DNA from 3 places in the Streptomyces sp. VNUA24 genome. Region 2 is predicted to be linked to each of the others. Evidence: riboswitches for the same ligand, from Rfam matches in the RefSeq annotation. Region 2 holds a riboswitch; each other region holds the start of a gene.

The links. Region 2 has a riboswitch for thiamine pyrophosphate ahead of PYR72_RS15215 (thiamine ABC transporter substrate-binding protein). Riboswitches for the same ligand answer to the same signal wherever they lie in the genome.
Region 1: it holds a riboswitch for thiamine pyrophosphate, as region 2 does, so the genes downstream of both, thiC (phosphomethylpyrimidine synthase ThiC) here and PYR72_RS15215 (thiamine ABC transporter substrate-binding protein) in region 2, are expected to answer to the same signal.
Region 3: it holds a riboswitch for thiamine pyrophosphate, as region 2 does, so the genes downstream of both, thiO (glycine oxidase ThiO) here and PYR72_RS15215 (thiamine ABC transporter substrate-binding protein) in region 2, are expected to answer to the same signal.

The regions. Positions count from the first base shown of each region.
Region 1 covers NZ_CP119143.1:5,856,048-5,863,514, reverse strand. Annotated here, with positions in the region: gene PYR72_RS24990 (VWA domain-containing protein) at 1-1,139, opposite strand, end outside; gene thiC (phosphomethylpyrimidine synthase ThiC) at 1,235-3,079, opposite strand; TPP riboswitch at 3,072-3,228, opposite strand; gene PYR72_RS24980 (YibE/F family protein) at 3,300-4,751, shown strand; gene PYR72_RS24975 (SsgA family sporulation/cell division regulator) at 4,782-5,219, opposite strand; gene PYR72_RS24970 (helix-turn-helix domain-containing protein) at 5,318-6,103, opposite strand; gene PYR72_RS24965 (DUF5326 family protein) at 6,790-7,002, opposite strand; gene PYR72_RS24960 (cupin domain-containing protein) at 7,167-7,467, opposite strand, start outside.
Region 2 covers NZ_CP119143.1:3,676,669-3,684,135, forward strand. Annotated here, with positions in the region: gene PYR72_RS15210 (iron ABC transporter permease) at 1-901, opposite strand, end outside; gene PYR72_RS15215 (thiamine ABC transporter substrate-binding protein) at 997-2,079, opposite strand; TPP riboswitch at 2,159-2,266, opposite strand; gene rlmN (23S rRNA (adenine(2503)-C(2))-methyltransferase RlmN) at 2,361-3,467, opposite strand; gene PYR72_RS15225 (hypothetical protein) at 3,703-4,035, opposite strand; gene PYR72_RS15230 (hypothetical protein) at 4,045-4,281, shown strand; gene PYR72_RS15235 (phosphatidate cytidylyltransferase) at 4,603-5,730, opposite strand; gene frr (ribosome recycling factor) at 5,730-6,287, opposite strand; gene pyrH (UMP kinase) at 6,443-7,204, opposite strand; gene tsf (translation elongation factor Ts) at 7,400-7,467, opposite strand, start outside.
Region 3 covers NZ_CP119143.1:8,281,543-8,289,009, forward strand. Annotated here, with positions in the region: gene pknB (Stk1 family PASTA domain-containing Ser/Thr kinase) at 314-2,233, opposite strand; gene PYR72_RS35505 (thiazole synthase) at 2,425-3,219, opposite strand; gene thiS (sulfur carrier protein ThiS) at 3,224-3,424, opposite strand; gene thiO (glycine oxidase ThiO) at 3,439-4,614, opposite strand; TPP riboswitch at 4,612-4,723, opposite strand; gene PYR72_RS35520 (hypothetical protein) at 4,776-5,135, shown strand; gene PYR72_RS35525 (FAD-dependent oxidoreductase) at 5,199-6,416, shown strand; gene PYR72_RS35530 (Rv2175c family DNA-binding protein) at 6,475-6,840, shown strand; gene thiE (thiamine phosphate synthase) at 7,013-7,467, shown strand, end outside.

The DNA of each region.
Region 1 (7,467 bases), 2.2 Mb from region 2:
GGATTCTCCCGGACGTACGTACGAACCTGGGCGATCGCCTTCTGCTCCTCGTTCTGGATGCCGACCGTCCGCATGTCGACCTGGCCTTCCACCAGCCCTCTGGCCGGCTTCTTGCCACGGCGGAAGAGACTGATCTGCCCTACCCGTACATGCAGCTGCAGCCAGGCCGGGAGATCCCCGATGCGCAGGTCGGGCAGCCGCGCCGCGTTCGAGGCGAAGGTCCAGGCCTGCATCTGACCGTCGTCGTCCAACTGCGCGGCAACCGCTGCCATGCGCTCCACGACATCGGCGACGATGCCCTTGGAGTAGAGGAAGGACATGGACCCCGAGGCGTCCAGGACCAGGATGACGCGGGCGGTGACTCCCTCCGCACCGTGCTTTCTGAGGCTGACGGCCACCTGCTCCTTGCGCAGCGACAGGCGCTTGCGCATGTCGACGGGCAAGCGCTCCTCGTCCTTGTCGAGACGCGGGGAGCCTGCCGGACCCGGTGCCGGGGTCGGTGCCGGTGCCGGTGCTGCAGAAGGGGGCGCGGCGGCCGGAACAGCCGCTGCCGTGGCCGGAACAGGTGGCGCGGAAGTCTGGGACACCACGGACGGGTCCGAGGGCGCGTCGTCGACGGTGATACCGAAGTCGGAGGCCAGCCCCGCGAGCCCGGAGGCGTACCCCTGTCCGACCGCGCGGAACTTCCACTGACCCGCCCGCAGATACAGCTCGCCGCCGATGAACGCGGTCTCCGTCCCCGCCTCCATGGCGAACCGCGCGATCTCGGTCCCGGTCCCCGCGTCCCACAGCCGCAAGGTCAGTCCGGGCACCTGTCCGAACGTTCCACCGTCGGCCGAGGCACACAGCAGGACCCGCTCGACCGCCGGTTCGAGCGCACGCAGGTCCACCTCGACCGTGTCGGTCAGGACACCGCCGGCGCTCCGCTTCCCCCGGTGAGCCACGGCGTTCGACGCGTGCCGAGGCTGGTTGTAGAAGACGAAGTCACCGTCGTCGCGAACGCGTCCGACACCGGTGAGCAGCAGGGCCGAGGCATCGACATCGGGTACACCGGGGTCTTCGGACCACGTCAGCTCGACCCGTACCGAGGAAGAATCGACGGGAAGGTTGGCACCTTTGCTCAGTGCTCTCGCTGTCATGGAGGCAGTCTGCCCGCCGAAGGCACGGGAGGGCAGACCTGCCGCGGTCCGCGAGGGTGCGATGCCCCGAGCACCGGGGCATCGCACGCCGGGTCTCACTCCGCCAGCGGCAGATACACCCGGTTCCCGCCCTGCGCGAACTCCTTGGACTTCTGGAGCATCCCCTCGGCGATCTCCTCCTGGGACGCTCCCTCGGCCGCCGCACCGCCGAACCGCTCCGTGATGCTGCGACTGATCTTCATCGAGCAGAACTTCGGCCCGCACATGGAGCAGAAGTGGGCCGTCTTGGCCGGCTCCGCCGGGAGCGTCTCGTCGTGGAACGCACGAGCCGTGTCGGGATCGAGCGCCAGATTGAACTGGTCCTCCCAGCGGAACTCGAAGCGGGCGTCCGACAACGCGTCGTCCCACTCCTGTGCGCCGGGATGCCCCTTGGCCAGGTCCGCCGCATGGGCCGCGATCTTGTAGGTGATGACGCCGGTCTTCACATCGTCACGATCGGGCAGCCCCAGGTGCTCCTTGGGTGTGACGTAGCAGAGCATCGCCGTGCCCCACCAGGCGATCATCGCGGCACCGATGCCCGAGGTGATGTGGTCGTACGCCGGGGCGACGTCCGTGGTCAGCGGGCCGAGCGTATAGAACGGAGCCTCATCGCAGATCTCCTGCTGCAGATCGATGTTCTCCTTGATCTTGTGCATCGGGACATGTCCCGGGCCCTCGATCATCGTCTGTACGTGGAAACTCTTGGCGATCGTGTTGAGTTCCCCGAGCGTGCGCAACTCCGCGAACTGCGCCTCGTCGTTGGCGTCCGCGATCGACCCCGGCCGCAGGCCGTCGCCGAGCGAGTACGTCACGTCGTAGGCGGCGAGGATCTCGCACAGCTCCGCGAAGTTCTCGTACAGGAACGACTCCTTGTGGTGGGCCAGGCACCAGGCCGCCATGATCGAGCCACCGCGCGAGACGATGCCGGTCTTGCGGTTCGCGGTGAGCGGTACATACGCCAGGCGGACGCCCCCGTGGACCGTCATGTAGTCGACGCCCTGCTCGGCCTGCTCGATGACCGTGTCCTTGTAGATCTCCCAGGTCAGCTCCTCGGCCTTGCCGTCGACCTTCTCCAGCGCCTGGTAGAGCGGCACGGTGCCGATGGGGACGGGGGAGTTGCGCAGCACCCACTCGCGGGTGGTGTGGATGTTCCGGCCCGTGGAGAGGTCCATGACCGTGTCGGCGCCCCAGCGGGTCGCCCAGGTCATCTTCTCGACCTCCTCCTCGATGGAGGACGTGACCGCGGAGTTGCCGATGTTGGCGTTGACCTTCACCAGGAACCGCTTGCCGATGATCATCGGCTCGATCTCCGGGTGGTTCACGTTCGCGGGCAGTACGGCCCTGCCCGCCGCGATCTCCTCACGGACGACCTCGGGCGAGACGTTCTCCCGTACGGCCACGTACTCCATCTCGGGCGTGATCTCCCCGCGCCGTGCGTACGCGAGCTGGGTCACCGCCCCGCCGTCGCGGCTCCGGCGTGGCTGACGCGGACGCCCCGGGAACACCGCGTCGAGGTTGCGCAGTCCGCCGCGCGGCGAGGTGTGCTTGATCCCGTCGTCCTCGGGACGCACGGGCCGGCCCGCGTACTCCTCGGTGTCTCCCCGGGCGATGATCCAGTTCTCGCGCACGGGGAGCAGTCCCCGCCGCACATCGGTCTCCACCGCCGGATCGGTGTACGGGCCGGAGGTGTCGTACAGGGTGACAGACCGTCCGTTGGTCAGGTGCACCTGGCGGACCGGCACCCGCAGATCGGGGCGGGAGCCCTCGATGTACGCCTTGTGCCAGCCGATGGACTTCCCGTCCTCCCGGGGCTGTTGGCCCACGGTTGCTTCGCCCTCGGACGAGGCGGATGCCCCGCCCGTCTGGCTGGAGGCAGGCGTGCGTGTGTCCTCGATGGTCATGAGACCTACTCCCTACGCCGGCATTACCCGGTAACAGGTTCAGCGGTCGACGCAGCGATTTCCGCCCGGCGATGTTCCACGTGAAACATCGCGTCTGCGGAGGTCAGCGCCCTCTCAGCCCGGTGCTCCGAGCTCCCGCGTGTGCAAAGGTGCCTCCACGCTAGCGGCAGATGTGGCGCGGTGAACAGTGGGCATCGCTCGTTCTTGCGATGATCGGTCGGTGACCACGACGCAGCAGCCTCCGCCTCCGCCCCCCGAGCCGCCCCATGGCCATGGCCCCGGAAGCGGTCATGGCCATGGATCCGACGGCGGCCACGGCTACGGCCCGGGGGGCGGCCGCGGCTCCGGCGACGGGCACGGCCACGGCCCGTCCTCCGGCGGCCACGGCCACTCCCACAGCCACGGCCCGGCCGCTCCCGTCTCGCAGCACCTGCGCAAGGTCATCGCGGCGGTGCTGATCCCCTTCGCGACCGCGGTCGTCGTGGGCCTCGTCGTGCTCTGGCCCGGTGGCGCCCCCGCGCACGAGCGCACCGGCGTGGGCTTCGACCGGCAGACGCAGCAGGCCACGGTGACGAAGGTCGACGAGGTCGACTGCTCGTCGGTGAACGCCTCGGGCGATTCCCCGACCGGCGACACCTCCACGGCCGAGGGCTCGTCCGCCCAGCAGCAGGCCAACGGCACCTGCAAGAAGGCCACGATCCGCGTCGACACCGGCGACGACAAGGGCCGTACGTTCACGGAGATCGTGCAGCCGGACCAGTCGCGCCAGTTGGAGCAGGGGCAGGAGGTCGTGGTCGCGTACGAGCCCGCCGCGCCCAAGGACCTGCAGTACTCGGTCACCGATGTGAACCGGAAGCTCCCGATGGCCCTGCTCGCCGGGATCTTCGCCCTCGCCGTCGTGGTGGTGGGCCGGATGCGGGGTGTCATGGCCCTGGTGGCGCTGGCCATCAGCTTCATGGTGCTGACCCTCTTCATCCTGCCGGCCATCCTCCAGGGCTCGAACCCCCTGCTGGTGGCGGTGATCGGGGCCAGCGCCATCATGCTGATCGCCCTGTACATGTGTCATGGGCTCTCGGCCCGGACGTCCGTGGCGGTGATCGGCACCCTGATCTCGCTGCTGCTGATCGGCCTGCTGGGGTCGGGATTCATCGGCTGGGCCTATCTGACCGGCAACACCGACGACAACACCGGTCTGATCCACGGGCTGTACCCGACGATCGACATGAGCGGCCTGCTGCTGGCGGGCGTCATCATCGGCTCGCTCGGCGTGCTCGACGACGTGACGGTCACCCAGACCTCGGCGGTCTGGGAACTGCACGAGGCCAATCCGGCGATGGGCTGGCGCGGGCTATACCGCGCCGGCATCCGGATCGGCAGGGACCACATCGCTTCGGTGGTCAACACCCTCGTCCTCGCCTACGCCGGTGCCGCGCTGCCCCTGCTGCTGCTCTTCTCGATCGCGCAGAGCAGTGTCGGCACGGTCGCCAACAGCGAACTCGTCGCGGAGGAGATCGTGCGCACCCTCGTCGGCTCGATCGGTCTGGTGGCGTCGGTGCCGGTGACCACCGCGCTGGCCGCCCTGGTCGTCTCGGCCGACCGCCCGGGTACCCCCGAAGCGGCCGCCGTGCCCGCCCCGGCGCGTGGGGGACGGGGCCGCCGCCGCAAGCGCTGAAGCGTTACGGCACCCCGGCGCCGTAACGGTTCATCCCGCGCTCTGTTCCTCCGCCAGGATGCGGTCCAGGGCCTCGTCGAGCAGCGTGTCGAAGTCGGCGAGGGAACGCTCCTGCCCCAGCGGCACGAGCTTGTCCGTACGGTCCAGGAAGGCCACCAGCGGCGCCGTGCCGACCCGGAACACGGCCTGGTCGGAGCCCACCTGAAGCCGGATCAGGACCTCGCCGAACGTCTCCGGGTCGGCGGGTGCGATGTGCACGTCCCCGTCCCCGCACGGCCGCCCGACGCCGTCGATGAGCAGCTCCCGCCCGAAGGCCCAGGTCACCGGGGCGTCACCGGGCAGGTGGAAGGTCAGGCGCACGGCATAGGGATCGCAGGTCTCGTAACGGAGCTCCACCGGGATGCGGAAGGAGAGCTCCTCCGAGACGAGGAAGCTCATCATGACCTCTGCCTGTACCGACTCGCGCATCGCCTACCCCGCCGTGTTCGTCGACTGGCCAGGAATCATCCGCCTGACACCTCTGGAAGTTTGCTGAAAGTACACGGGAGATCACAAGGAGTGATTTTTCAGATACTGATAGAGATCGCGAGTGTTCCTAGCAGGTTTCCGATCTCGGTCTGCAACTGACGGGCGAGGGGCAGCAGCCGGTCCGCCTGGTGCGAGGGCAGCGAGATGGCGAGTGTCCCGGCGGTCGGCCCGACGGTGACGGGAAGAGCGGCGCAGACCGTGCCCAGGGCGTACTCCTGCCGCTCCACGACCGGTTCCATCCGTCCCATGCGGCCCAGGCGCCGTAGCAGCGTCTCGTCGTCACGGACGGTGTACGGAGTGAGGGACCGCACCGGATAGCGGTCCAGATGGTCGCGGCGGGCCTCGTCGCTCAGCTGGGACAGCAGACACTGCCCGATGGCGTGGGCGTGACCGGTCTCGCGGAAGTCGGCCCACTCCTCGACCGCCGGGGTGTTCGGGCTGTCGGCGACGCACTTGACCTCGATCTCGCCGTCCCGGTAGATCGCGAAGTACACCGGCACGCCCAGGGTGTCCCGCCAGTGCGCCAGAGCCTCACCCACCGTGCTGCGACGTTTCTGCTGTGCTCCGCTGCTGCTCAGCCGCTCGGCCGCCTCGCCCAGGAAGAACAGCCCCTTCTCGCGGCGCAGATAGCCCTCGTGCACCAGGGTGCGGAGCAGGTGGTAGGCCGTGGGCAGCGCGAGCCCGGCATCCCGTGCCAACTGCTTGGCGGGCGCTCCGTGTTCGCGCTCGGCCACCGCCTCCAGCAGCCGCATCGCGCGCTGCACGGAACCGATCAGGGTGCCGGAGTTCGCCTCCGTCGCCGCGGGCTGCGCGGGGGACGGGATACGGGCTCCTCGCCCCGGACCGTACCCGGGCCGCGCCCCGGGCCGTACGGGCCCTGCCGGCGGCCGGGTCCTGGTCGGCGGCGCCAGTGGCTGTGCCTGCGCGCGAGCCGTCGGAGCGGACGACTGCGTCCGCGGCTGCGTCCGTGTCCGCGGCTCTGCCCCTGGCTGTGTCTGCGTACGCGTCTGTGGGGCCGAAGGGTCGGGACGTCGCGCCTTCTCCTCGCCCGGCGACGTACGTGGCTGAGCGGGGGGAGCCGGAGTCTTCGACCTCGTACGCGGCGAGGGCTGCGGGAGGAGTGCGTCGGCGTCCCGGGCGCGCGCGTGCTCGGTGGCGATCGCCGGTGTCGACCTAGGGCCCGGTTGTGTGGGCGGAACCGCGCTCTGTGCGGACCGGGAGCGAGGCCGGGCGGAGGCGGAAAGGGGTTCTGCGGATGCCGTGTCAGCCATGGCCGAGGGTCACTCCCGAAGCGCGAGGGGGGCCGCCCGTGCGGGGGACACGGGAGGGGGATGCGCCGCCCGCGGGGTCGAACCCGCGGCGAGTTCCCGGACTCTAGCCGCCCGTCACCGCTCGTCGGCGGCCTCGCCGGGAAACTTCCCCCTGGGGAGGGAACCCCACGTTCCTGTTACCGCCGAGCCCTGACCGGCCTCACCCACTCACGCCTCACCTGTTGCGCTCCGCTGACGCCTCACCAGTCGCCGCGCGAGGAGGAGCCCGCCGTGAACTTCTTGACGACGTAGATCAGTCCGCCGACCAGCGCCACGAAGACCAGCAGCTTGAAAAGCAGGCCGACCACGATCTGGACGACGCTGACTATCAGCCCTCCGAACACCAGCAGGGCGATGACCGGCACCGCGATCCACTTCACCCACCACGGCATCCCCGCGAAGATCTCCCGCATCGCCCCTGCTCCTTGTGTCTCCACCCGTCGCCCCGCCACCGGGGCACTCGTTCCGGGCCTTCTGCTGTCCTGACGTCGATGCTAGGGCCACGCGGGGCTCGTCCGGGGGCTTCGCACCCCTTGTCCGTCCCTGATCGTCCCCCTAGGGAACACCGTCGCGGACGTCAGCCCTCCGGCGGAGAGAACACCACCATGACCCTCAGGTCCTCGGTGATGTGGTGGAACTTGTGGGCGACCCCGGCCGGCACGTACACGACACTGCCGCGCGCGACCTGGGTGGTCTCCAGGCCCACCGTGATCGACGCTCGGCCGCTCACCACGAGGTACACCTCGTCCTGGCCGTGCGGCTTCTGCGGATCGAGCGCGCCGGCATCGAGCGCGTACAGACCGACCGACATGTTCCGTTCGCGCAGGAACTGCAGATAGGCGCCGTCATTGGCGGCACGTTCCGCCTCCAGCTCGTCC
Region 2 (7,467 bases):
GGGACCTTGCCACCAGCACGCCCAGCGGCAGCAGGATCAGCACGACGACGGTGCCGAGCACCCCGCCGAGCAGCGCCCACTGCCCTGCCCCGCGGGGCCGCCGGGCCGTGAGCGAGGGGTCGACCAGACGCAGCGCGCTCTCCCGCCGCCGTACGGTCCACGCGTGCACGGCGAGGATCAGCGCCACGGCGACGAACTGCACCAGCGTCAGCACGGCGGCCGCCGGCAGGTCGAAGATCTCCGAGGTCTGCCGGTAGATCTCCACTTCGAGCGTCGAGAAGGTCGGCCCGCCGAGGATCTGCACCACCCCGAAGGAGGTGAACGTGAAGAGGAAGACCATCAGCGCGGCGGCGGCCACGGCGGGCGCGAGCGCCGAGAGCGTCACCCTGCGCCAGGCCGCCAGGGGGGACGCTCCGAGCATCCGCGCGGCCTCCTCCTGCCGCGGGTCCAGCTGCGACCACAGACCGCCCACGGTCCTGACGACGACCGCGTAGTTGAAGAAGACGTGCGCGAGCAGGATCGCCCAGACCGTGGTGTCCAGCCGTACGCCCCACAGCTGGTCGAGCAGGCCGCCCCGTCCGACCAGGGCCAGGAACGCCGTGCCGACGACCACGGTCGGCAGCACGAAGGGCACGGTCACGACCGCCCGCAGCACGTCCTTGCCCCGGAAGTCGAAGCGCGCGAACACATACGCGCCGGGGAGCGCGATCAGCAGGGTGAGCGCGGTCGACACCAGCGCCTGCCAGGTGGTGAACCACAGCACGTGCCGGATCCCGGAGTCCCCCAGCACCTCCCCGACCCGCCCGAGGTCCCAGCTGCCGCCGGTCTTCAGCCCCCGGACGACGATCGCGGCGACGGGGTAGGCGAAGAACAGTCCGAAGAACGCGACGGGCAGGGCCATCAGCCCGAGCCGCGCCGCGCTCCCCCCACTCCTCGCGCTCCCCCCGCGCGCCTCCCGCCGGGGCTCGGCCGCCGTCGGCCCGGGAGGCTCCTTCGCTACTTCAGTACGAGCGAGGTCCATGACTTGACCCATTCGTCACGCTTCTCGGCGATCTTCGCCGGCGCCATGGTCTCCGGGTCCTTCGCGGCCGGTCCGTACTCGGTGAACTCGGCGGGCACGGAGGCGCCCTCGACGACCGGGTACACGAACATGTTGAGCGGCATGTCCTCCTGGAACCTCTTCGAGATCAGGAAGTCGATGAGCGCCTTGCCGCCCTCGGCGTTGCGCGCGTTGCTCAGCAGTCCCGCGAACTCGGTCTGCCGGAAGCAGGTGCCGGTGGCGACCCCGGTGGGCGCGGTCTCGGGACGCGGCTCGGCGTAGATGACCTCGGCGGGCGGGGAGGAGGCGTAGGACACCACGAGGGGCCGGTCGCCGCCCGCCTTCCTGCCGTCCGTCGACCCGGAGAACTCCTGGTAGTACGCCTGCTCCCAGCCGTCCACCACCTTGACGCCGTTGGCCTTGAGCTTCTTCCAGTAGCCCTCCCACCCCCCGTCGCCGTACTTCGCGGCCGTGCCGAGGACGAACCCGAGGCCCGGCGAGGAGGTGGAGGCGTTCTCGGTGACGAGGAGGTTCTTGTACTCGGGCTTGACCAGGTCGTCGAACGTCTGCGGCGGCTCGATCTTCTTCTTGCTGAAGTACGCCTTGTCGTAGTTGACGCAGATGTCACCGGTGTCGACGGGCGTGACCCGGTGCTCGGCCTTGTCCAGCTGGTACTCGGCACCGACCTTGCCGAGCCCCTTGGCCTCGTACGGCTGGAAGAGGCCGTTGTCGAGCGCGCGGGACAGCAGGGTGTTGTCGACGCCGAAGAAGACGTCGCCCTGCGGGTTGTCCTTGGTCAGGATGGCCTGGTTGACGGCCTGGCCCGCGTCCCCGCTCTTGAGGACCTTGACCTTGTAGCCGGACTCCTTCTCGAACGCCTTCAGCACGTCCTTGGAGTAGGTGAAGGAGCCGTGGCTGACGAGCGTGACGGTCTTGGAGCCGGCCCCCGACCCGGCGTCGTCGGAGGACGACGACCCGCACGCGGACAGCGTGACGAGCCCGAGGCCGACGGCCGCGGCGACGGCTGTTCTGATGTGCACTGAAGTCCTCCTGGAAGTGACCAGGAAGAGACGCGGCCCTGCCCGGGACCCTCGGCGGATCCCGGGCAGGGCGCAACAGCTCGAGTGAAGACCGAACTTCCTACCCAGAATGACCTGGGCGAGGTTCAGAGGGTCTGCGGCCCGTTTGCCGCACTCTCAGCGCTGTGGCGCTCCCCTGTCGGAATATGAAGATGTGTACGGGGTCAGACTACCCCGTGGCCGGTTCACGACTCCTGCCGGTGGCCACGAACCGCCCTCTGGCCCCGGCCCCCCTCAGCGGTCTACCGCTCGGTGGCCGCCAGCTGCCCGCACGCGCCGTCGATCTCCTGCCCCCGGGTGTCCCGGACGGTCACCGGCACCCCGTGGGCGGCGATGGCCTCGACGAACGCCTTCTCGTCCTCGGGCCGGGAGGCGGTCCACTTGGACCCCGGAGTGGGGTTCAGCGGGATCAGGTTCACGTGCACCGGCTTGCCCTTGAGCAGCCGGCCCAGCCGGTCACCGCGCCACGCCTGGTCGTTGATGTCCCGGATCAGCGCGTACTCGATCGACAGCCGGCGTCCGGACCTGGCCGTGTACTCCCACCCGGCGTCGAGGACCTCACGCACCTTCCACCGCGTGTTCACGGGGACGAGGGTGTCGCGCAGTTCGTCGTCCGGCGCGTGCAGGGAGATGGCGAGCCGGCACTTGAACCCCTCGTCGGCGAACCGGTGGATGGCGGGCACCAGCCCCACGGTCGACACGGTGATCCCGCGCTGCGACAGCCCCAGCCCGTCCGGCTCCGGATCGGTGAGCCGGCGGATGGCGCCGACGACCCGGTTGTAGTTGGCGAGCGGCTCGCCCATCCCCATGAAGACGATGTTGGACAGCCGGGCGGGCCCTCCGGGGATCTCGCCGTCCCTGAGCGCCCTCATCCCGTCCACGATCTGGTGGACGATCTCGGCGGTGGACAGATTCCGGTCGAGCCCGGCCTGTCCGGTCGCGCAGAACGGGCAGTTCATCCCGCACCCGGCCTGCGAGCTGATGCACATCGTCACCCGGTCCGGGTACCGCATCAGGACCGACTCGACGAGCGTCCCGTCGAACAGCCGCCACAGCGTCTTGCGTGTGGTGTCCTGGTCGGTCGACAGATGCCGCACGACCGTCATCAGCTCCGGAAGCAGCGCCTCCCGCAGCTTCCCGCGCGCGCCCGCGGGGATGTCGGTCCACTGCTCCGGGTCGTGCGCGTACCGCGCGAAGTAGTGCTGCGAGAGCTGCTTGGCGCGAAACGGCTTCTCCCCGATCGCGGCGACAGCCTCCTTCCGCTCGGCAGGCGAAAGATCGGCAAGATGCCGCGGCGGCTTCTTGGCTCCGCGGGGGGCGACGAATGTGAGTTCTCCGGGCTTCGGCATAACCCTCCCAGTGTCGCAGATCCACGGGAGTGACCCGGCGCGCCGGGTTTCGGTCCGCAGGAGAGGGACCCGTGGCGTCCGGCGGCGGGCGTGCCTGCGGCCCGGGGCGGGCCGCAGGCACGAGGGTGCGGTCAGGAGCGGACCGCGTACTTCTCCGAGCACTTCGAGAAGTCGCCCGTCACCACGCACACCCACATCATGTACCCGGTGTCCTCGGGCCGGTCGCCCGTGACGGTCACCGCGTAGGGGGAGGCGTGGCCGCGGCGCGGCCGGTGCCGAGGTGGGCCTCGACGCCGTAGCCGTCCGCGAGGACGTCGTAGGCGCTCAGGGCGTCGCCCGGCTCACCGCCACGGGGGTCCTTCTGCCGGGTGGCGTTCCCCGCCGACTCGCCCCAGGTGTTGTTCCTGACCGAGATGACGGCATCGCCCGAGGAGTTCGTCGAGTAGCCGAAGCCGAAGCTGTCGGCGGCCGTCGCCGTGCCCGCCCCGCCGACCACCGTCGCGGTCGCGGTCGCGACGGCCGGCGTCGCGGCGAGCGCGCCGATCCGCGCCTTCGTAGAGGTGCTCACGATCAGGCCTTGACGCCGATCTTCGAGGAGCACGTCGAGAAGGAGCCCTTCACCACGCACACCCACATCTGCCAGGTGGTGTTCTCGGTGAGGTTGCCGGACGTCTCGTCGGAGGAGTTGGCGCTGTGCCCGCGCGTGGTCGCGATGCGGCCGTCGCTGAGGTGGGCCTCGATGCCGTACCCGTCCGGCAGGATGTCGTCGGTGATCAGCGTGTCACCGGTGGAGCCCCCGCCTTGGAACCGGTGATGTCGGCGTAGCCGAAGCCGAAGCTGTCCTCGGCGGCCGCCGGGCCCGCCCCCGCCACCATCGTGGTGGCCACCACGGCCGGCGCTCCCGCGAACGCTCCGCCCTGGCCTGCATACGTGTCCTCATCTGTGCTCTTCCGTTGGCCCTGCCGCACTTGATCTTGGACTCACACATCCTGCAATGTTCAGGCCAGAACTTTGCGGGCATTTTCTGCCACCTGAGGCGAGAAGCGTCCGGACACGGACGAGGCCCGCCGTCCTCGGACAGCGGGCCTCGTCGGGTGACGGCACCTCGGCGACGTACGAGTCGCGCACGGCAGGGTCAGCCGGACCCCACGAACAGCACCAGCAGCAGCCAAACCACCGGAGCCGTCGGCAGGAGGGAGTCCAGGCGGTCCATGATGCCGCCGTGGCCCGGCAGCAGCGTGCCCATGTCCTTGATGCCGAGGTCCCGCTTGATCATGGACTCGCCGAGGTCGCCCAGCGTGGCGCTGGCCGCAACGGCGAGGCCGAGCAGCAGGCCCTGCCACCAGGCTCCGCCGTCGATGACGAACTCCATGAGCAGCGCGCCCGCCACCATGGCGAAGGCGATGGCGCCGAGCAGGCCCTCGCGGGTCTTGCCGGGGCTGATGCGCGGCGCCAGTTTGTGCGTGCCGAAGCGCCAGCCGACGGCGTACGCGCCCGTGTCGCTGACGACGGTCAGCAGCAGGAACACCATGACCCGCAGCGCCCCGTCGTCGGCGGTGAGCATGAGCGCGACGAACGTGGCCAGGAACGGCACGTAGAAGGCCGCGAAGACCCCCGCCGTGACGTCCTTGAGGTAGTTCTCCGGCGGTTCCGTCATCCGCCAGACGAGGACGGCGAGCGCGGTGAGCGCCATGGCCACCCAGGCGCCCTCGGGCCCGCGGACGTACCCGGCGACGACCATGGCGGCCCCGCCGACCGCGAGCGGGACGAGGGGCGCCTTGATGCCCTTGCGTTCCTGCAGGCGTGAGGTGAGCTCCCACAGCCCCACCACGACGGCGACCGCTATCACGCCGACGAACGCCGCCTTGACGATGAACAGCGACGCGACGATGACCACGCCGAGGCCGACGCCGACTCCTATGGCGGCGCCCAGGTCTCGGCCCGCGCTCTTCTTCGGCGGGGCGGGCTGCGGGGCGTCGGGCATGGGCTCCGGCTTCTGCGGCGCCTCCCCGTAGGGGTGCGCCGACGGCGTCTCGTCACGGAACAGGGGGCCGGCCTGCCGAGCCGTCCCCCGGTCGTCGTCCTGGTTCCCGCCCTGCGCGGGTACGTCGGGCACGATGGGCATGGGCTGAGTCTGCATCGGATGCCGGCTCTCGGCCGCATCGTACGGGGGACCCGCCGGGGCATGCCCCTGGACAGGTCCCCGGTCGGTCGGCGCCCAGTACCCGGCTTGTGGCGGCGCTCCCCAGGAAGAGTCGTTCATCAGACCTCGAGGAGCTCCGCTTCCTTGTGCTTGAGCAGCTCGTCCACCTGGGCGACGTACTTCGCCGTGGTGTCGTCGAGCTCCTTCTCCGCACGACGGCCCTCGTCCTCGCCGACCTCGCCGTCCTTGACGAGCTTGTCGATCGCGTCCTTGGCCTTGCGGCGGACCGAGCGGATGGACACCTTGGAGTCCTCCGCCTTGCTCTTGGCGACCTTGATGTAGTCGCGGCGGCGCTCCTCGGTCAGCTCGGGGAACACCACCCGGATGATGTTGCCGTCGTTGCTCGGGTTGACGCCGAGGTCGGAGTCGCGGATCGCCTGTTCGATGTTGCGCAGAGCGGTCTTGTCGAACGGGGTCACCACGGCCATGCGCGGCTCCGGCACCGAGAACGAGGCCAGCTGGTTGATCGGCGTCAGCGCACCGTAGTAGTCGGCCACGATCTTGTTGAACATCGCCGGGTGCGCACGACCGGTGCGGATCGCGGCGAAGTCGTCCTTGGCGACGACGACGGCCTTCTCCATCTTCTCCTCGGCCTCGAGGAGGGTCTCTTCGATCACCACTTGCTCCTGCGTGTCTTGAGTAGGCCCGGCAGCCGTACTCGGTCTGGTCGGCGGCCGGCTGCGTCGCGTCTTGTTCCTGCACGGTTCCCGACCGGCAGGACATTGTCCATCCCCCGGTCAGGCTCCGTCCCCCGGGCAGGGGAAGGACCCGGTCAGGCCCGGCTTCCCTGATCACCCACGAGAGTGCCGATCTTCTCACCCTTGACGGCCCGCGCGATATTGCCCTCCTTGAGAAGCTCGAACACGAGGATCGGGAGCTTGTTGTCCCGGCAGAGCGTGATCGCGGTGGCGTCGGCGACCTTCAGTTCGCGGGTGATGACCTCGCCGTAGCCGAGGGAGTCGAACTTGACCGCGTCCGGGTTGGTCTTGGGGTCGGAGTCGTAGACCCCGTCCACGCCGTTCTTGCCCATCAGCAGCGCCTCGGCGTCGATCTCCAGGGCGCGCTGGGCGGCGGTGGTGTCGGTGGAGAAGTAGGGCATGCCCATACCGGCGCCGAAGATAACCACACGGCCCTTCTCCAGGTGGCGCACGGCGCGCAGCGGGATGTACGGCTCGGCGACCTGGCCCATGGTGATGGCGGTCTGGACGCGGCTGTCGATGCCCTCCTTCTCCAGGAAGTCCTGGAGGGCGAGGCAGTTCATGACCGTGCCGAGCATGCCCATGTAGTCGGAGCGGGCCCGGTCCATGCCGCGCTGCTGCAGTTCGGCGCCGCGGAAGAAGTTTCCGCCGCCGATGACGACCGCGATCTCCGCGCCGTCACGGACGACGGCCGCGATCTCACGGGCGATCGCGTGCACCACGTCGGGGTCGACGCCGAGGCCACCGCCCCCGGAGAACGCCTCTCCGGACAGTTTCAGCATGAACCGTCCGCGGTCCGCTTTGCGTACGTCGCTCTTCTCGGGCTTGGTGGTCATGGAGATCTCGCCTCTTCACGTGTCGCACATACGAAGAAGGCCACTGCCGGTGGGGTGGTGTTCGCATCCCATGCTCGGCAATGGCCTCCTCGTCAGATCTGCTGTCGTCCGTATCGCGTCACGCGCGCACGGGGCGGCGTACGCGAACGACTGCACTCGACCCTATCGGGGCCGGGTGCCCGTCGCGCAACGGACTCAGATGCCGACCTTGATGCGCGTGAAGCGCTTCAGGGTGACACCGGCCTCGTCCAGGACCTTCTGGA
Region 3 (7,467 bases), 4.6 Mb from region 2:
CGTGGTGCCCGGCGCCCGGGAGTCCGCCGACCGGGGTCCGTGGATCAGGATTCTGCGACCGTGCGTCGAGCGGAGCCGTGCGCCCGCCGACCGGGGTGCGCCGTGCGGGGTCCGTCGATCAGGGTGCTTCGACCGAGGCGCGTCGGCCGGAGCCTCGCGTCCGTCCGTCCCTCCATCCGCCGACCGGCCGGGCGGGCTTCCGGCCGGTCCCGGGCGGCCGGGCGTGCGTGCTTCGCGGCCCTCCGGCCGTCGCCCCCGGGCCGCCCGTGTCGACGGCCCGTCCCGCGCTGTGGATGCGCGGGGCGGGCCCCCGTCAGCCGATCTCGATCGTGATCTTCGAGCCCTTGGGGGCCGTGTCGCCGCCGTCGACCGACTGGCCCTTCACCTCGTCGGCGAAGAAGCCGAGGATGCCCCGGTCCTCCTCGACCTCGAAACCGGCGGCCTTCAGCCGCTTCGTGGCCTCGTCGACGCTGTCGCCCACGACGTCCGGGACCTCGACCAGCACCGGGCCCTTGGAGAGCGTCAGGGTGACGGTGTCGCCCGTGCCGACCTGCTTGCCCACGCCCGGCGACTGCTCCGCCACCAGACCCTTGTCGAACTCGGAGTTGACCCGTCCCGGCGCGATCTTCACCTTGAGGCCCTCCGCCTCCAGCTGGGAGGTGGCGTCCTCGACCGAGGCCCCGGACAGGTCGGGCACGTCCACCGGGGCTCCCCGGCTGACCACGATCCTGACCACCGTCCCGGAGGCGACCTCGGTGCCGATGCCCGGACGGGTGCTGATCACCTGCCCGCGGACGACCTCGTCGCTGAACTCCCTGGTCACCAGGCCCGGTTCGAGCCCGTCGTCGCTCAGCCGGTTCTTCGCGAGGTCCAGCCGGAGACCCTTCAGGTCGGGCACCTTCACGGTCTCCGGGCCCTTGGAGACCGTCACCGTCACGGAGTCGTTGTCCCGGATCCGTTCCCCGGGGGCCGGGTCGGTGCTGATCACCTTGCCGCGCTCGACGGTGTCGCTGTACGCCTTCTTCACGTCGACGTCCAGCCCCGCGCCCTCCAGCCGCTCGATGGCGGCCGCCTCGCTCTGCCGCAGCACGGCCGGGACCTGCGTGAACTGCCCCGAGTTGATGTACCAGACGGCCCCGCCCACACCGAGGACGAGCAGCACCGCCACGACGGCCGCCAGCACCCCGCGCCGGGGCGCCGAGACACCGCGCGGGCGCCGGGACGGCGGCGGTGGGGGCGACTGGAAGCGACTCGTGCGGTCGATCGGGTCGGGGTCCAGCCCCACGGACCGCGACACGGCCAGCGAGCGCGGGATCACGCTCGTCCGGTCCTCCGCGGTGTCGTGCCCGCCGGCCGTCGCCTGCGGCGGCACCGCGTCCAGCTGCTCCTCGCTCAGCGCGGCCCGCGCCTCCAGCGTCTGCGCGAGCAGCGCGACGGCGTCGTAGGGCCGCAGCTCCGGATTGCGCGCGGTCGCGGAGGCGACCAGCGCGTCCAGCGCGTACGGCAGCCCCGGCACGGCGGCCGACGGCGGCGGCACGTCGTCGTGCAGCGCGTGGTAGAGCACCTGCGCGGGGGACTCCCCGGCGTGCGGTTTGCCGCCGGTGAGCATCTCGTAGAGCGTCACCCCGCACGCGTACACGTCGACGCGGGCGTCGGTCGTGCCGTGCTCCAGCTGCTCGGGCGCGAGGTAGGAGACGGTGCCGAGGACGCTGCCGGTGGTGCTGGTGACGGTGTCCACGGCCCGTACGAGCCCGAAGTCGGCGACCTTGACCCGGCCGTCGTCCCCTATCAGCACGTTCTCCGGCTTCATGTCCCGGTGCACGAACCCGGCGCGGTGCGCGGCGCCGAGCGCGGCGAGCACCGGTTCCAGGATGTCCAGCGCCGCGCGGGGCTGCAGCGCCCCCCGGTCGCGCAGCACGTCACGAAGGGTGCAGCCGGCCACGTACTCCATCGCGAGATAGACGTACGAGCCGTCCGTGCCCTGGTCGTAGACCCCCACCACGTTCGGGTGGGACAGCCGGGCCACCGACTTGGCCTCGCGTATGAACCGCTCGACGAACGTCCGGTCCGCGGCCAGCGTCGGATGCATCACCTTGAGCGCGAGCACGCGGTCGAGGCGGGTGTCCACGGTCCGGTAGACCGTGGCCATCCCGCCGACCGCGATCCGCGCCTCGACTCGATACCGGCCGTCGAGCACCTGGCCGACAAGCGGGTCCTGAAGGGTCGTGTCCACGCAGGCGAGTGTACGAGCCGCCGCCCGCGGGCCCACGGGCCGCACGGCACCGGGGCCGTACTGCAGCAGAGCTGTGACCCGGGCCGAAGGCCCGTGACGGGCGCACGCGCGACGGTATTCGTTCGGCTGTTCGGGTGACGGCGGGGCGGAGTGGGACACGGGGCGGAGTGGGATACGGAGGGGGATCCGGCTCAGAACGCGGGGCGCTCCGGATCCAGCCGGGCCAGCCCCTCGCCCGGCGACGACGCCTCGGCAAAGTGCCGGCGGGGGATGCGGCCCGCCCGGTACGCCAGCCGGCCCGCCTCCACCGCGTGCCGCATGCCCTCCGCCATGAGGACCGGCTCCTGGGCCCGGGTCACGGCGGAGGCGAGCATCACCCCGGCGCACCCCAGCTCCATCGCGAGAGCGACGTCCGACGCCGTCCCCGCGCCCGCGTCGAGGATCACCGGTACGCCCGCGTGCTCCACGATCAGCTGGAAGTTGTGCGGATTGCGGATGCCGAGCCCCGACCCGATCGGCGAACCGAGCGGCATGATCGCGGCACAGCCCACGTCCTCCAGCTTCCGCGCGAGCACCGGATCGTCGTTCGTGTACGGCAGCACGGTGAAACCGTCGTCGACGAGTGTCTCGGCGGCGTCGAGCAGCTCGATCGGATCGGGCAGCAGCGTGCGCTCGTCGGCGATCACCTCCAGCTTGACCAGCGACGTGCCGAGCGCCTCCCGCGCGAGGCGGGCCGTCAGCACGGCCTCGCCCGCCGTGAAACAGCCGGCCGTGTTGGGCAGCACCCGGATGCCGAGCCGGTCGAGCACGGACAGCACCGAGCCGTGCACGGACGCGTTCACGCGGCGCATCGCCACGGTCGTCAGCTCCGTGCCGGAGGCCACCAGCGCGCGCTCCAGCACGTCCAGCCCGGCCGCTCCGCCGGTGCCCATGATCAGACGGGACGAGTAGGTCGTACCGCCGAGGACGAAGGGGTCGTCTGCCATGCGGTCAGCCTCCTTGGACGGCGGTGAGGACCTCGACGCGGTCCCCCTCGGCGAGGGCGGTGGTCGTCCACCGCGCGCGCGGGACGACGGTTTCGTTGAGCGCGGCGGCGACACCGGAGGGCGACGGGGCGAGCGTGCGCACCAGGGCGTCCAGCGCCGTGCCGGGAGCGATCAGCCGGCGCTCCCCGTTCACGAGCACGGTCAGGGTCCCGGTGGTGTTCATACGGGCTGCTCCATGAGTCGGCGGGCCGCGCCGGCGCGGAACCGCAGCGGTGTGAAGTCGCGTGCCTCCTCCGGCAGTTCGCCGGTGGTCAGCACATGCGCCAGGACGTCGCCGGTGACCGGGGTGAGGAGCACCCCGTTGCGGTGGTGCCCCGTGGCGAGGATCAGGCCGTCGAGCCCGGTGGGTCCGAGGAGCGGCGCGTTGTCCGGGGACGCGGGGCGCAGGCCCGCGCGGGTCTCGGTGAGCGGCAGTTCGGTGATCCCGGGCACCAGCTCATGGGCGTCCCGCAGCAGTTCGTACACCCCGCCCGCGGTGACCGTGGTGTCCCAGCCCTGTTCCTCGCTGGTCGCGCCGACGACGAGTTCGCCGTTCTCGCGCGGCACCAGATAGACGTGGCTGCCGCGCACCACGGCCCGCACGGTACGGCTCAGGAAGGGCGCGTACGGCCCCGGTACGGTCAGCCGCAGCACCTGTCCCTTCACCGGCCGCACCGGCGGCACCACGTCGTCCGGGACCCCGGCGAGCCGCCCGCTGAGACTGCCGGCGGCGAGGACGACCCGCCCCGCGGACAGCCGGTCGTCCTCGCGGGTGCGGACCCCGGTGGCCCGTTCCCGGTCCACCGTCAGCTCCTCGGCCCGCGTGCGGTGGAAGACCACGCCGGCCCGCCCGCAGGCCGCGACGAGGGCCCTGGAGAGCCGCCTCGGGTCGATCTGGTGGTCCCCGTCGGCCCGCAGTCCGCCCCGCACCCCCGGTGCGAGCATCGGCTCCAGCCGGCGGCAGTCGCGGCCGCTCAGCCACTCCGGGTCCAGGCCCGACCGGCGCTGCAGGGCGTGCAGTTCGCGCAGATGGGCCCGGTCGTCGGCGTCCAGCGCGACGGCGAGCGTGCCGCAGCGGCGGTAGCCGAGGTCGAGGCCGGTCGCCTCCGTCAGCTCGGCCACGAACGCCGGATAGCGGCGCGCGGACTCCACGTTGAGTCCCAGCAGCGTCTGCTCGCCGTAGTGCAGTTCGGTGACGGCGGCGAGCATCCCGGCCGCCACCTGCGCGGCCCCGCCGCCCGGCTCGGGATCGACCACGGCCGTCGTGAACCCGCGCAGCGCGGCCCGCCACGCCGTCACGAGCCCGATGATTCCGCCCCCCACGACGAGGACGTCTGACGTGTGCGTACGCGACATGGGCGTCCAGCCCCTCCCTTCGCCGGCATGACCCGGATCAGGTTCGTACGGTCGGAGGCCGCCAGCCTCCCTCTCAGCCCGGTGCGTCCGGGCTCCCGCGAGTGCTCTACGGTGGCCCACCCTAGCCCTCGCCGTTCGCCTCAGAAAGGGAGCCTCGTCCCATGGCCCGCTCGCTCGACGGTCTCGTCCTCGCCCCCGTCGCCGACCAGGCCCCCGGCCAGGTGGGCACCCGCACCCGGTTCTGGTACCACGAGAAGGACGGCCAGATCTGGGCCGAGTACGCGGGCGGCGACGTCGTGCGCGGCCGTCTCGTGGGCACGCGCGCGGGGGACCGGCTGGACTTCCGGTACGTGCAGCTGAAGACCGACGGGACCACCGCGTCCGGGCACTGCGCCTCGCTGGTGGTCGAACTGCCCGACGGGCGCGTCCGGCTGGAGGAGACCTGGGAGTGGGAGTCGCGGCCGGGCAGCGGGACGAGCGTGGTGGAGGAGATCGCGGGGGAGGAGGTCATGGGGGCGTGACCGTCGCCCCACCGGCTGACCGAGCGGATGCCGGTTGTCTATGGTGACCGGGTGAGCGAGCAGATGCGGCACAGGGGCGGGACGCCGACGCGGCGCGTGGTCGTGGTGGGCGCGGGCATGGCGGGTGTGCAGACCGCGGTCGCGCTGCGCGAACAGGGCTTCACCGGTGACGTGACACTGATCGGGGCCGAGCCCCATCAGCCGTACGACCGCCCGCCGTTGTCGAAGGCCGTCCTGCTCGGCAAGGCCGAGGGCTCCGCCTTCGACGTCGACTTCGAGGCGCTCGGCATCGAACTCCTGCTGGGCCGCGAGGTGTCCGGTCTGCGCCCCGCCGACCACGCGCTCGACACGCCCGCCGGACCCGTCCCCTACGACGTCCTCGTCCTCGCGACCGGCGCGGAACCGGTCATGCTGCCCGGCGCCGAGGGCGTGCCCGGGGTGCATCTGCTGCGGACCCTGGACGACGCCGAACGGCTGCGGCCCGTACTGGCCCGGCAGCACGACATCGTGGTCGTCGGCGCGGGCTGGATCGGCGCCGAGTTCGCCACGGCCGCGCGCGAGGCGGGCTGCGCCGTGACGGTCGTCGAGGCGGCCGACCGCCCGCTCGCGGGCGCGCTCCCGGCGGAGGTGGCCGCGCCGATGACCGCCTGGTACGCCGACAGCGGGACCACCCTGCGCACCCACGCGCGCGTGGCGCGCGTCGAGCCCGGGACGGTGGTCCTGGACGACGGCACCCGCGTGCCGGCCGGCGCGGTCGTCGTCGGGATCGGTGCCCGCCCGGCCACGGCCTGGCTGCAGGGCTCCGGCATCGAGCTGGGCGCGCACGGCGAGGTGGTGGCCGACGACCACCTGCGCGCCTCCGCGCCGGACGTCTACGCGGTCGGCGACTGCGCCTCCTTCCCCTCGGGCCGCTACGGCCGGCGCCTCCTCGTCCACCACTGGGACAACGCCCTCCAGGGCCCCCGCACGGTCGCCGCGAACATCGTCGGCGAGACCCCCGGGCCCTACGACCCGGTTCCCTACTTCTGGTCCGAGCAGTTCGGCCGCTTCGTGCAGTACGCCGGTGACCACGCCTCGGCCGACACCACGGTCCGGCGCGGCGACCCCGCCGGTGCCGCCTGGTCGGTGTGCTGGCTCCGCGAAGGCCGGCTGGTCGCCCTGCTGGCCGTGGGCCGCCCCCGGGACCTGGCCCAGGGCCGCCGCCTGATCGAGGCGGGCACGCCGGTGGACCCCGAACTGCTCCGGGACCCGGCCCGGCCCCTGAAGGCGGCGGCGCTCTAGAGCCGGCCACGGGCGCCCCGGCTACCCACTGTCAGTCCCAGATGGCAGTCTTGGAGACGTGACCGAGATTGACGCAAAGATCGATGCTCTCGTCCCCGCGTGGCTGACCCTCCCCGACATCGCAGAGATGCTGGACGTCGAGGTGACCCGGGTGCGGCAGCTGGTGAAGGAAGGCCAGCTCATCGCCGTACGCCGGGGTGAGAACCGCGCACTGCACGTCCCCGCCGCCTTCATCGACGAGGACAAGGTGGTCAAGGGCCTGACCGGCACCCTGACCCTGCTGCGGGACGACGGCTTCACCGACGAGGAGATGCTGGAGTGGCTCTTCACTCCGGACCCGAGCCTGCCCGGCACGCCGGCCCAGGCCCTGAGCGAGAATCGCGGCACGGAGGTGAAGCGCCGCGCCCAGGCGCTCGCCGTCTGACCCGGCCCACCGGGAACGCTCGCACCACCTGAGACGCGCGGCAGCCGAACGCGCGACACCTGGACAGACACCGAAGCAGTCGCCCGGACGGCGTACGGGAGCCATGGCCCGCGAGGGGCGTGGCCCCCGTCCCGCCGTGCCGGCGGCGCACCGCCCGACGGGGGACCCTCGTATGCCCGACGCAGCCGCCCGGCTCGCCGACGCCCGGCTCTACCTCTGCACGGACGCCCGCAAGCGCCAGGGCGACCTCCCGGAGTTCCTGGACGCGGTCCTGGGTGGCGGTGTGGACATCGTGCAGCTGCGCGACAAGGGCATGGAGGCCGCCGAGGAGCTGGAGCACCTCCAGGTCCTCGCGGACGCCTGCCGCCGGCACGGCAGGCTGCTCGCCGTCAACGACCGCGCGGACGTCGCCCACGCCATCGGCGCGGACGTGCTCCACCTCGGCCAGGGCGACCTTCCGGTCCCGGCCGCCCGCGCCGTCCTCGGTGACCGTGTCCTGGTGGGCCGCTCCACGCACGCCGAGGAGGAGGCCGCCGCCGCTGCCGTCCAGGAGGGCGTGGACTACTTCTGCACGGGCCCCTGCTGGCCCACCCCCACCAAGCCCGGCCGCCACGCCCCCGGCCTCGA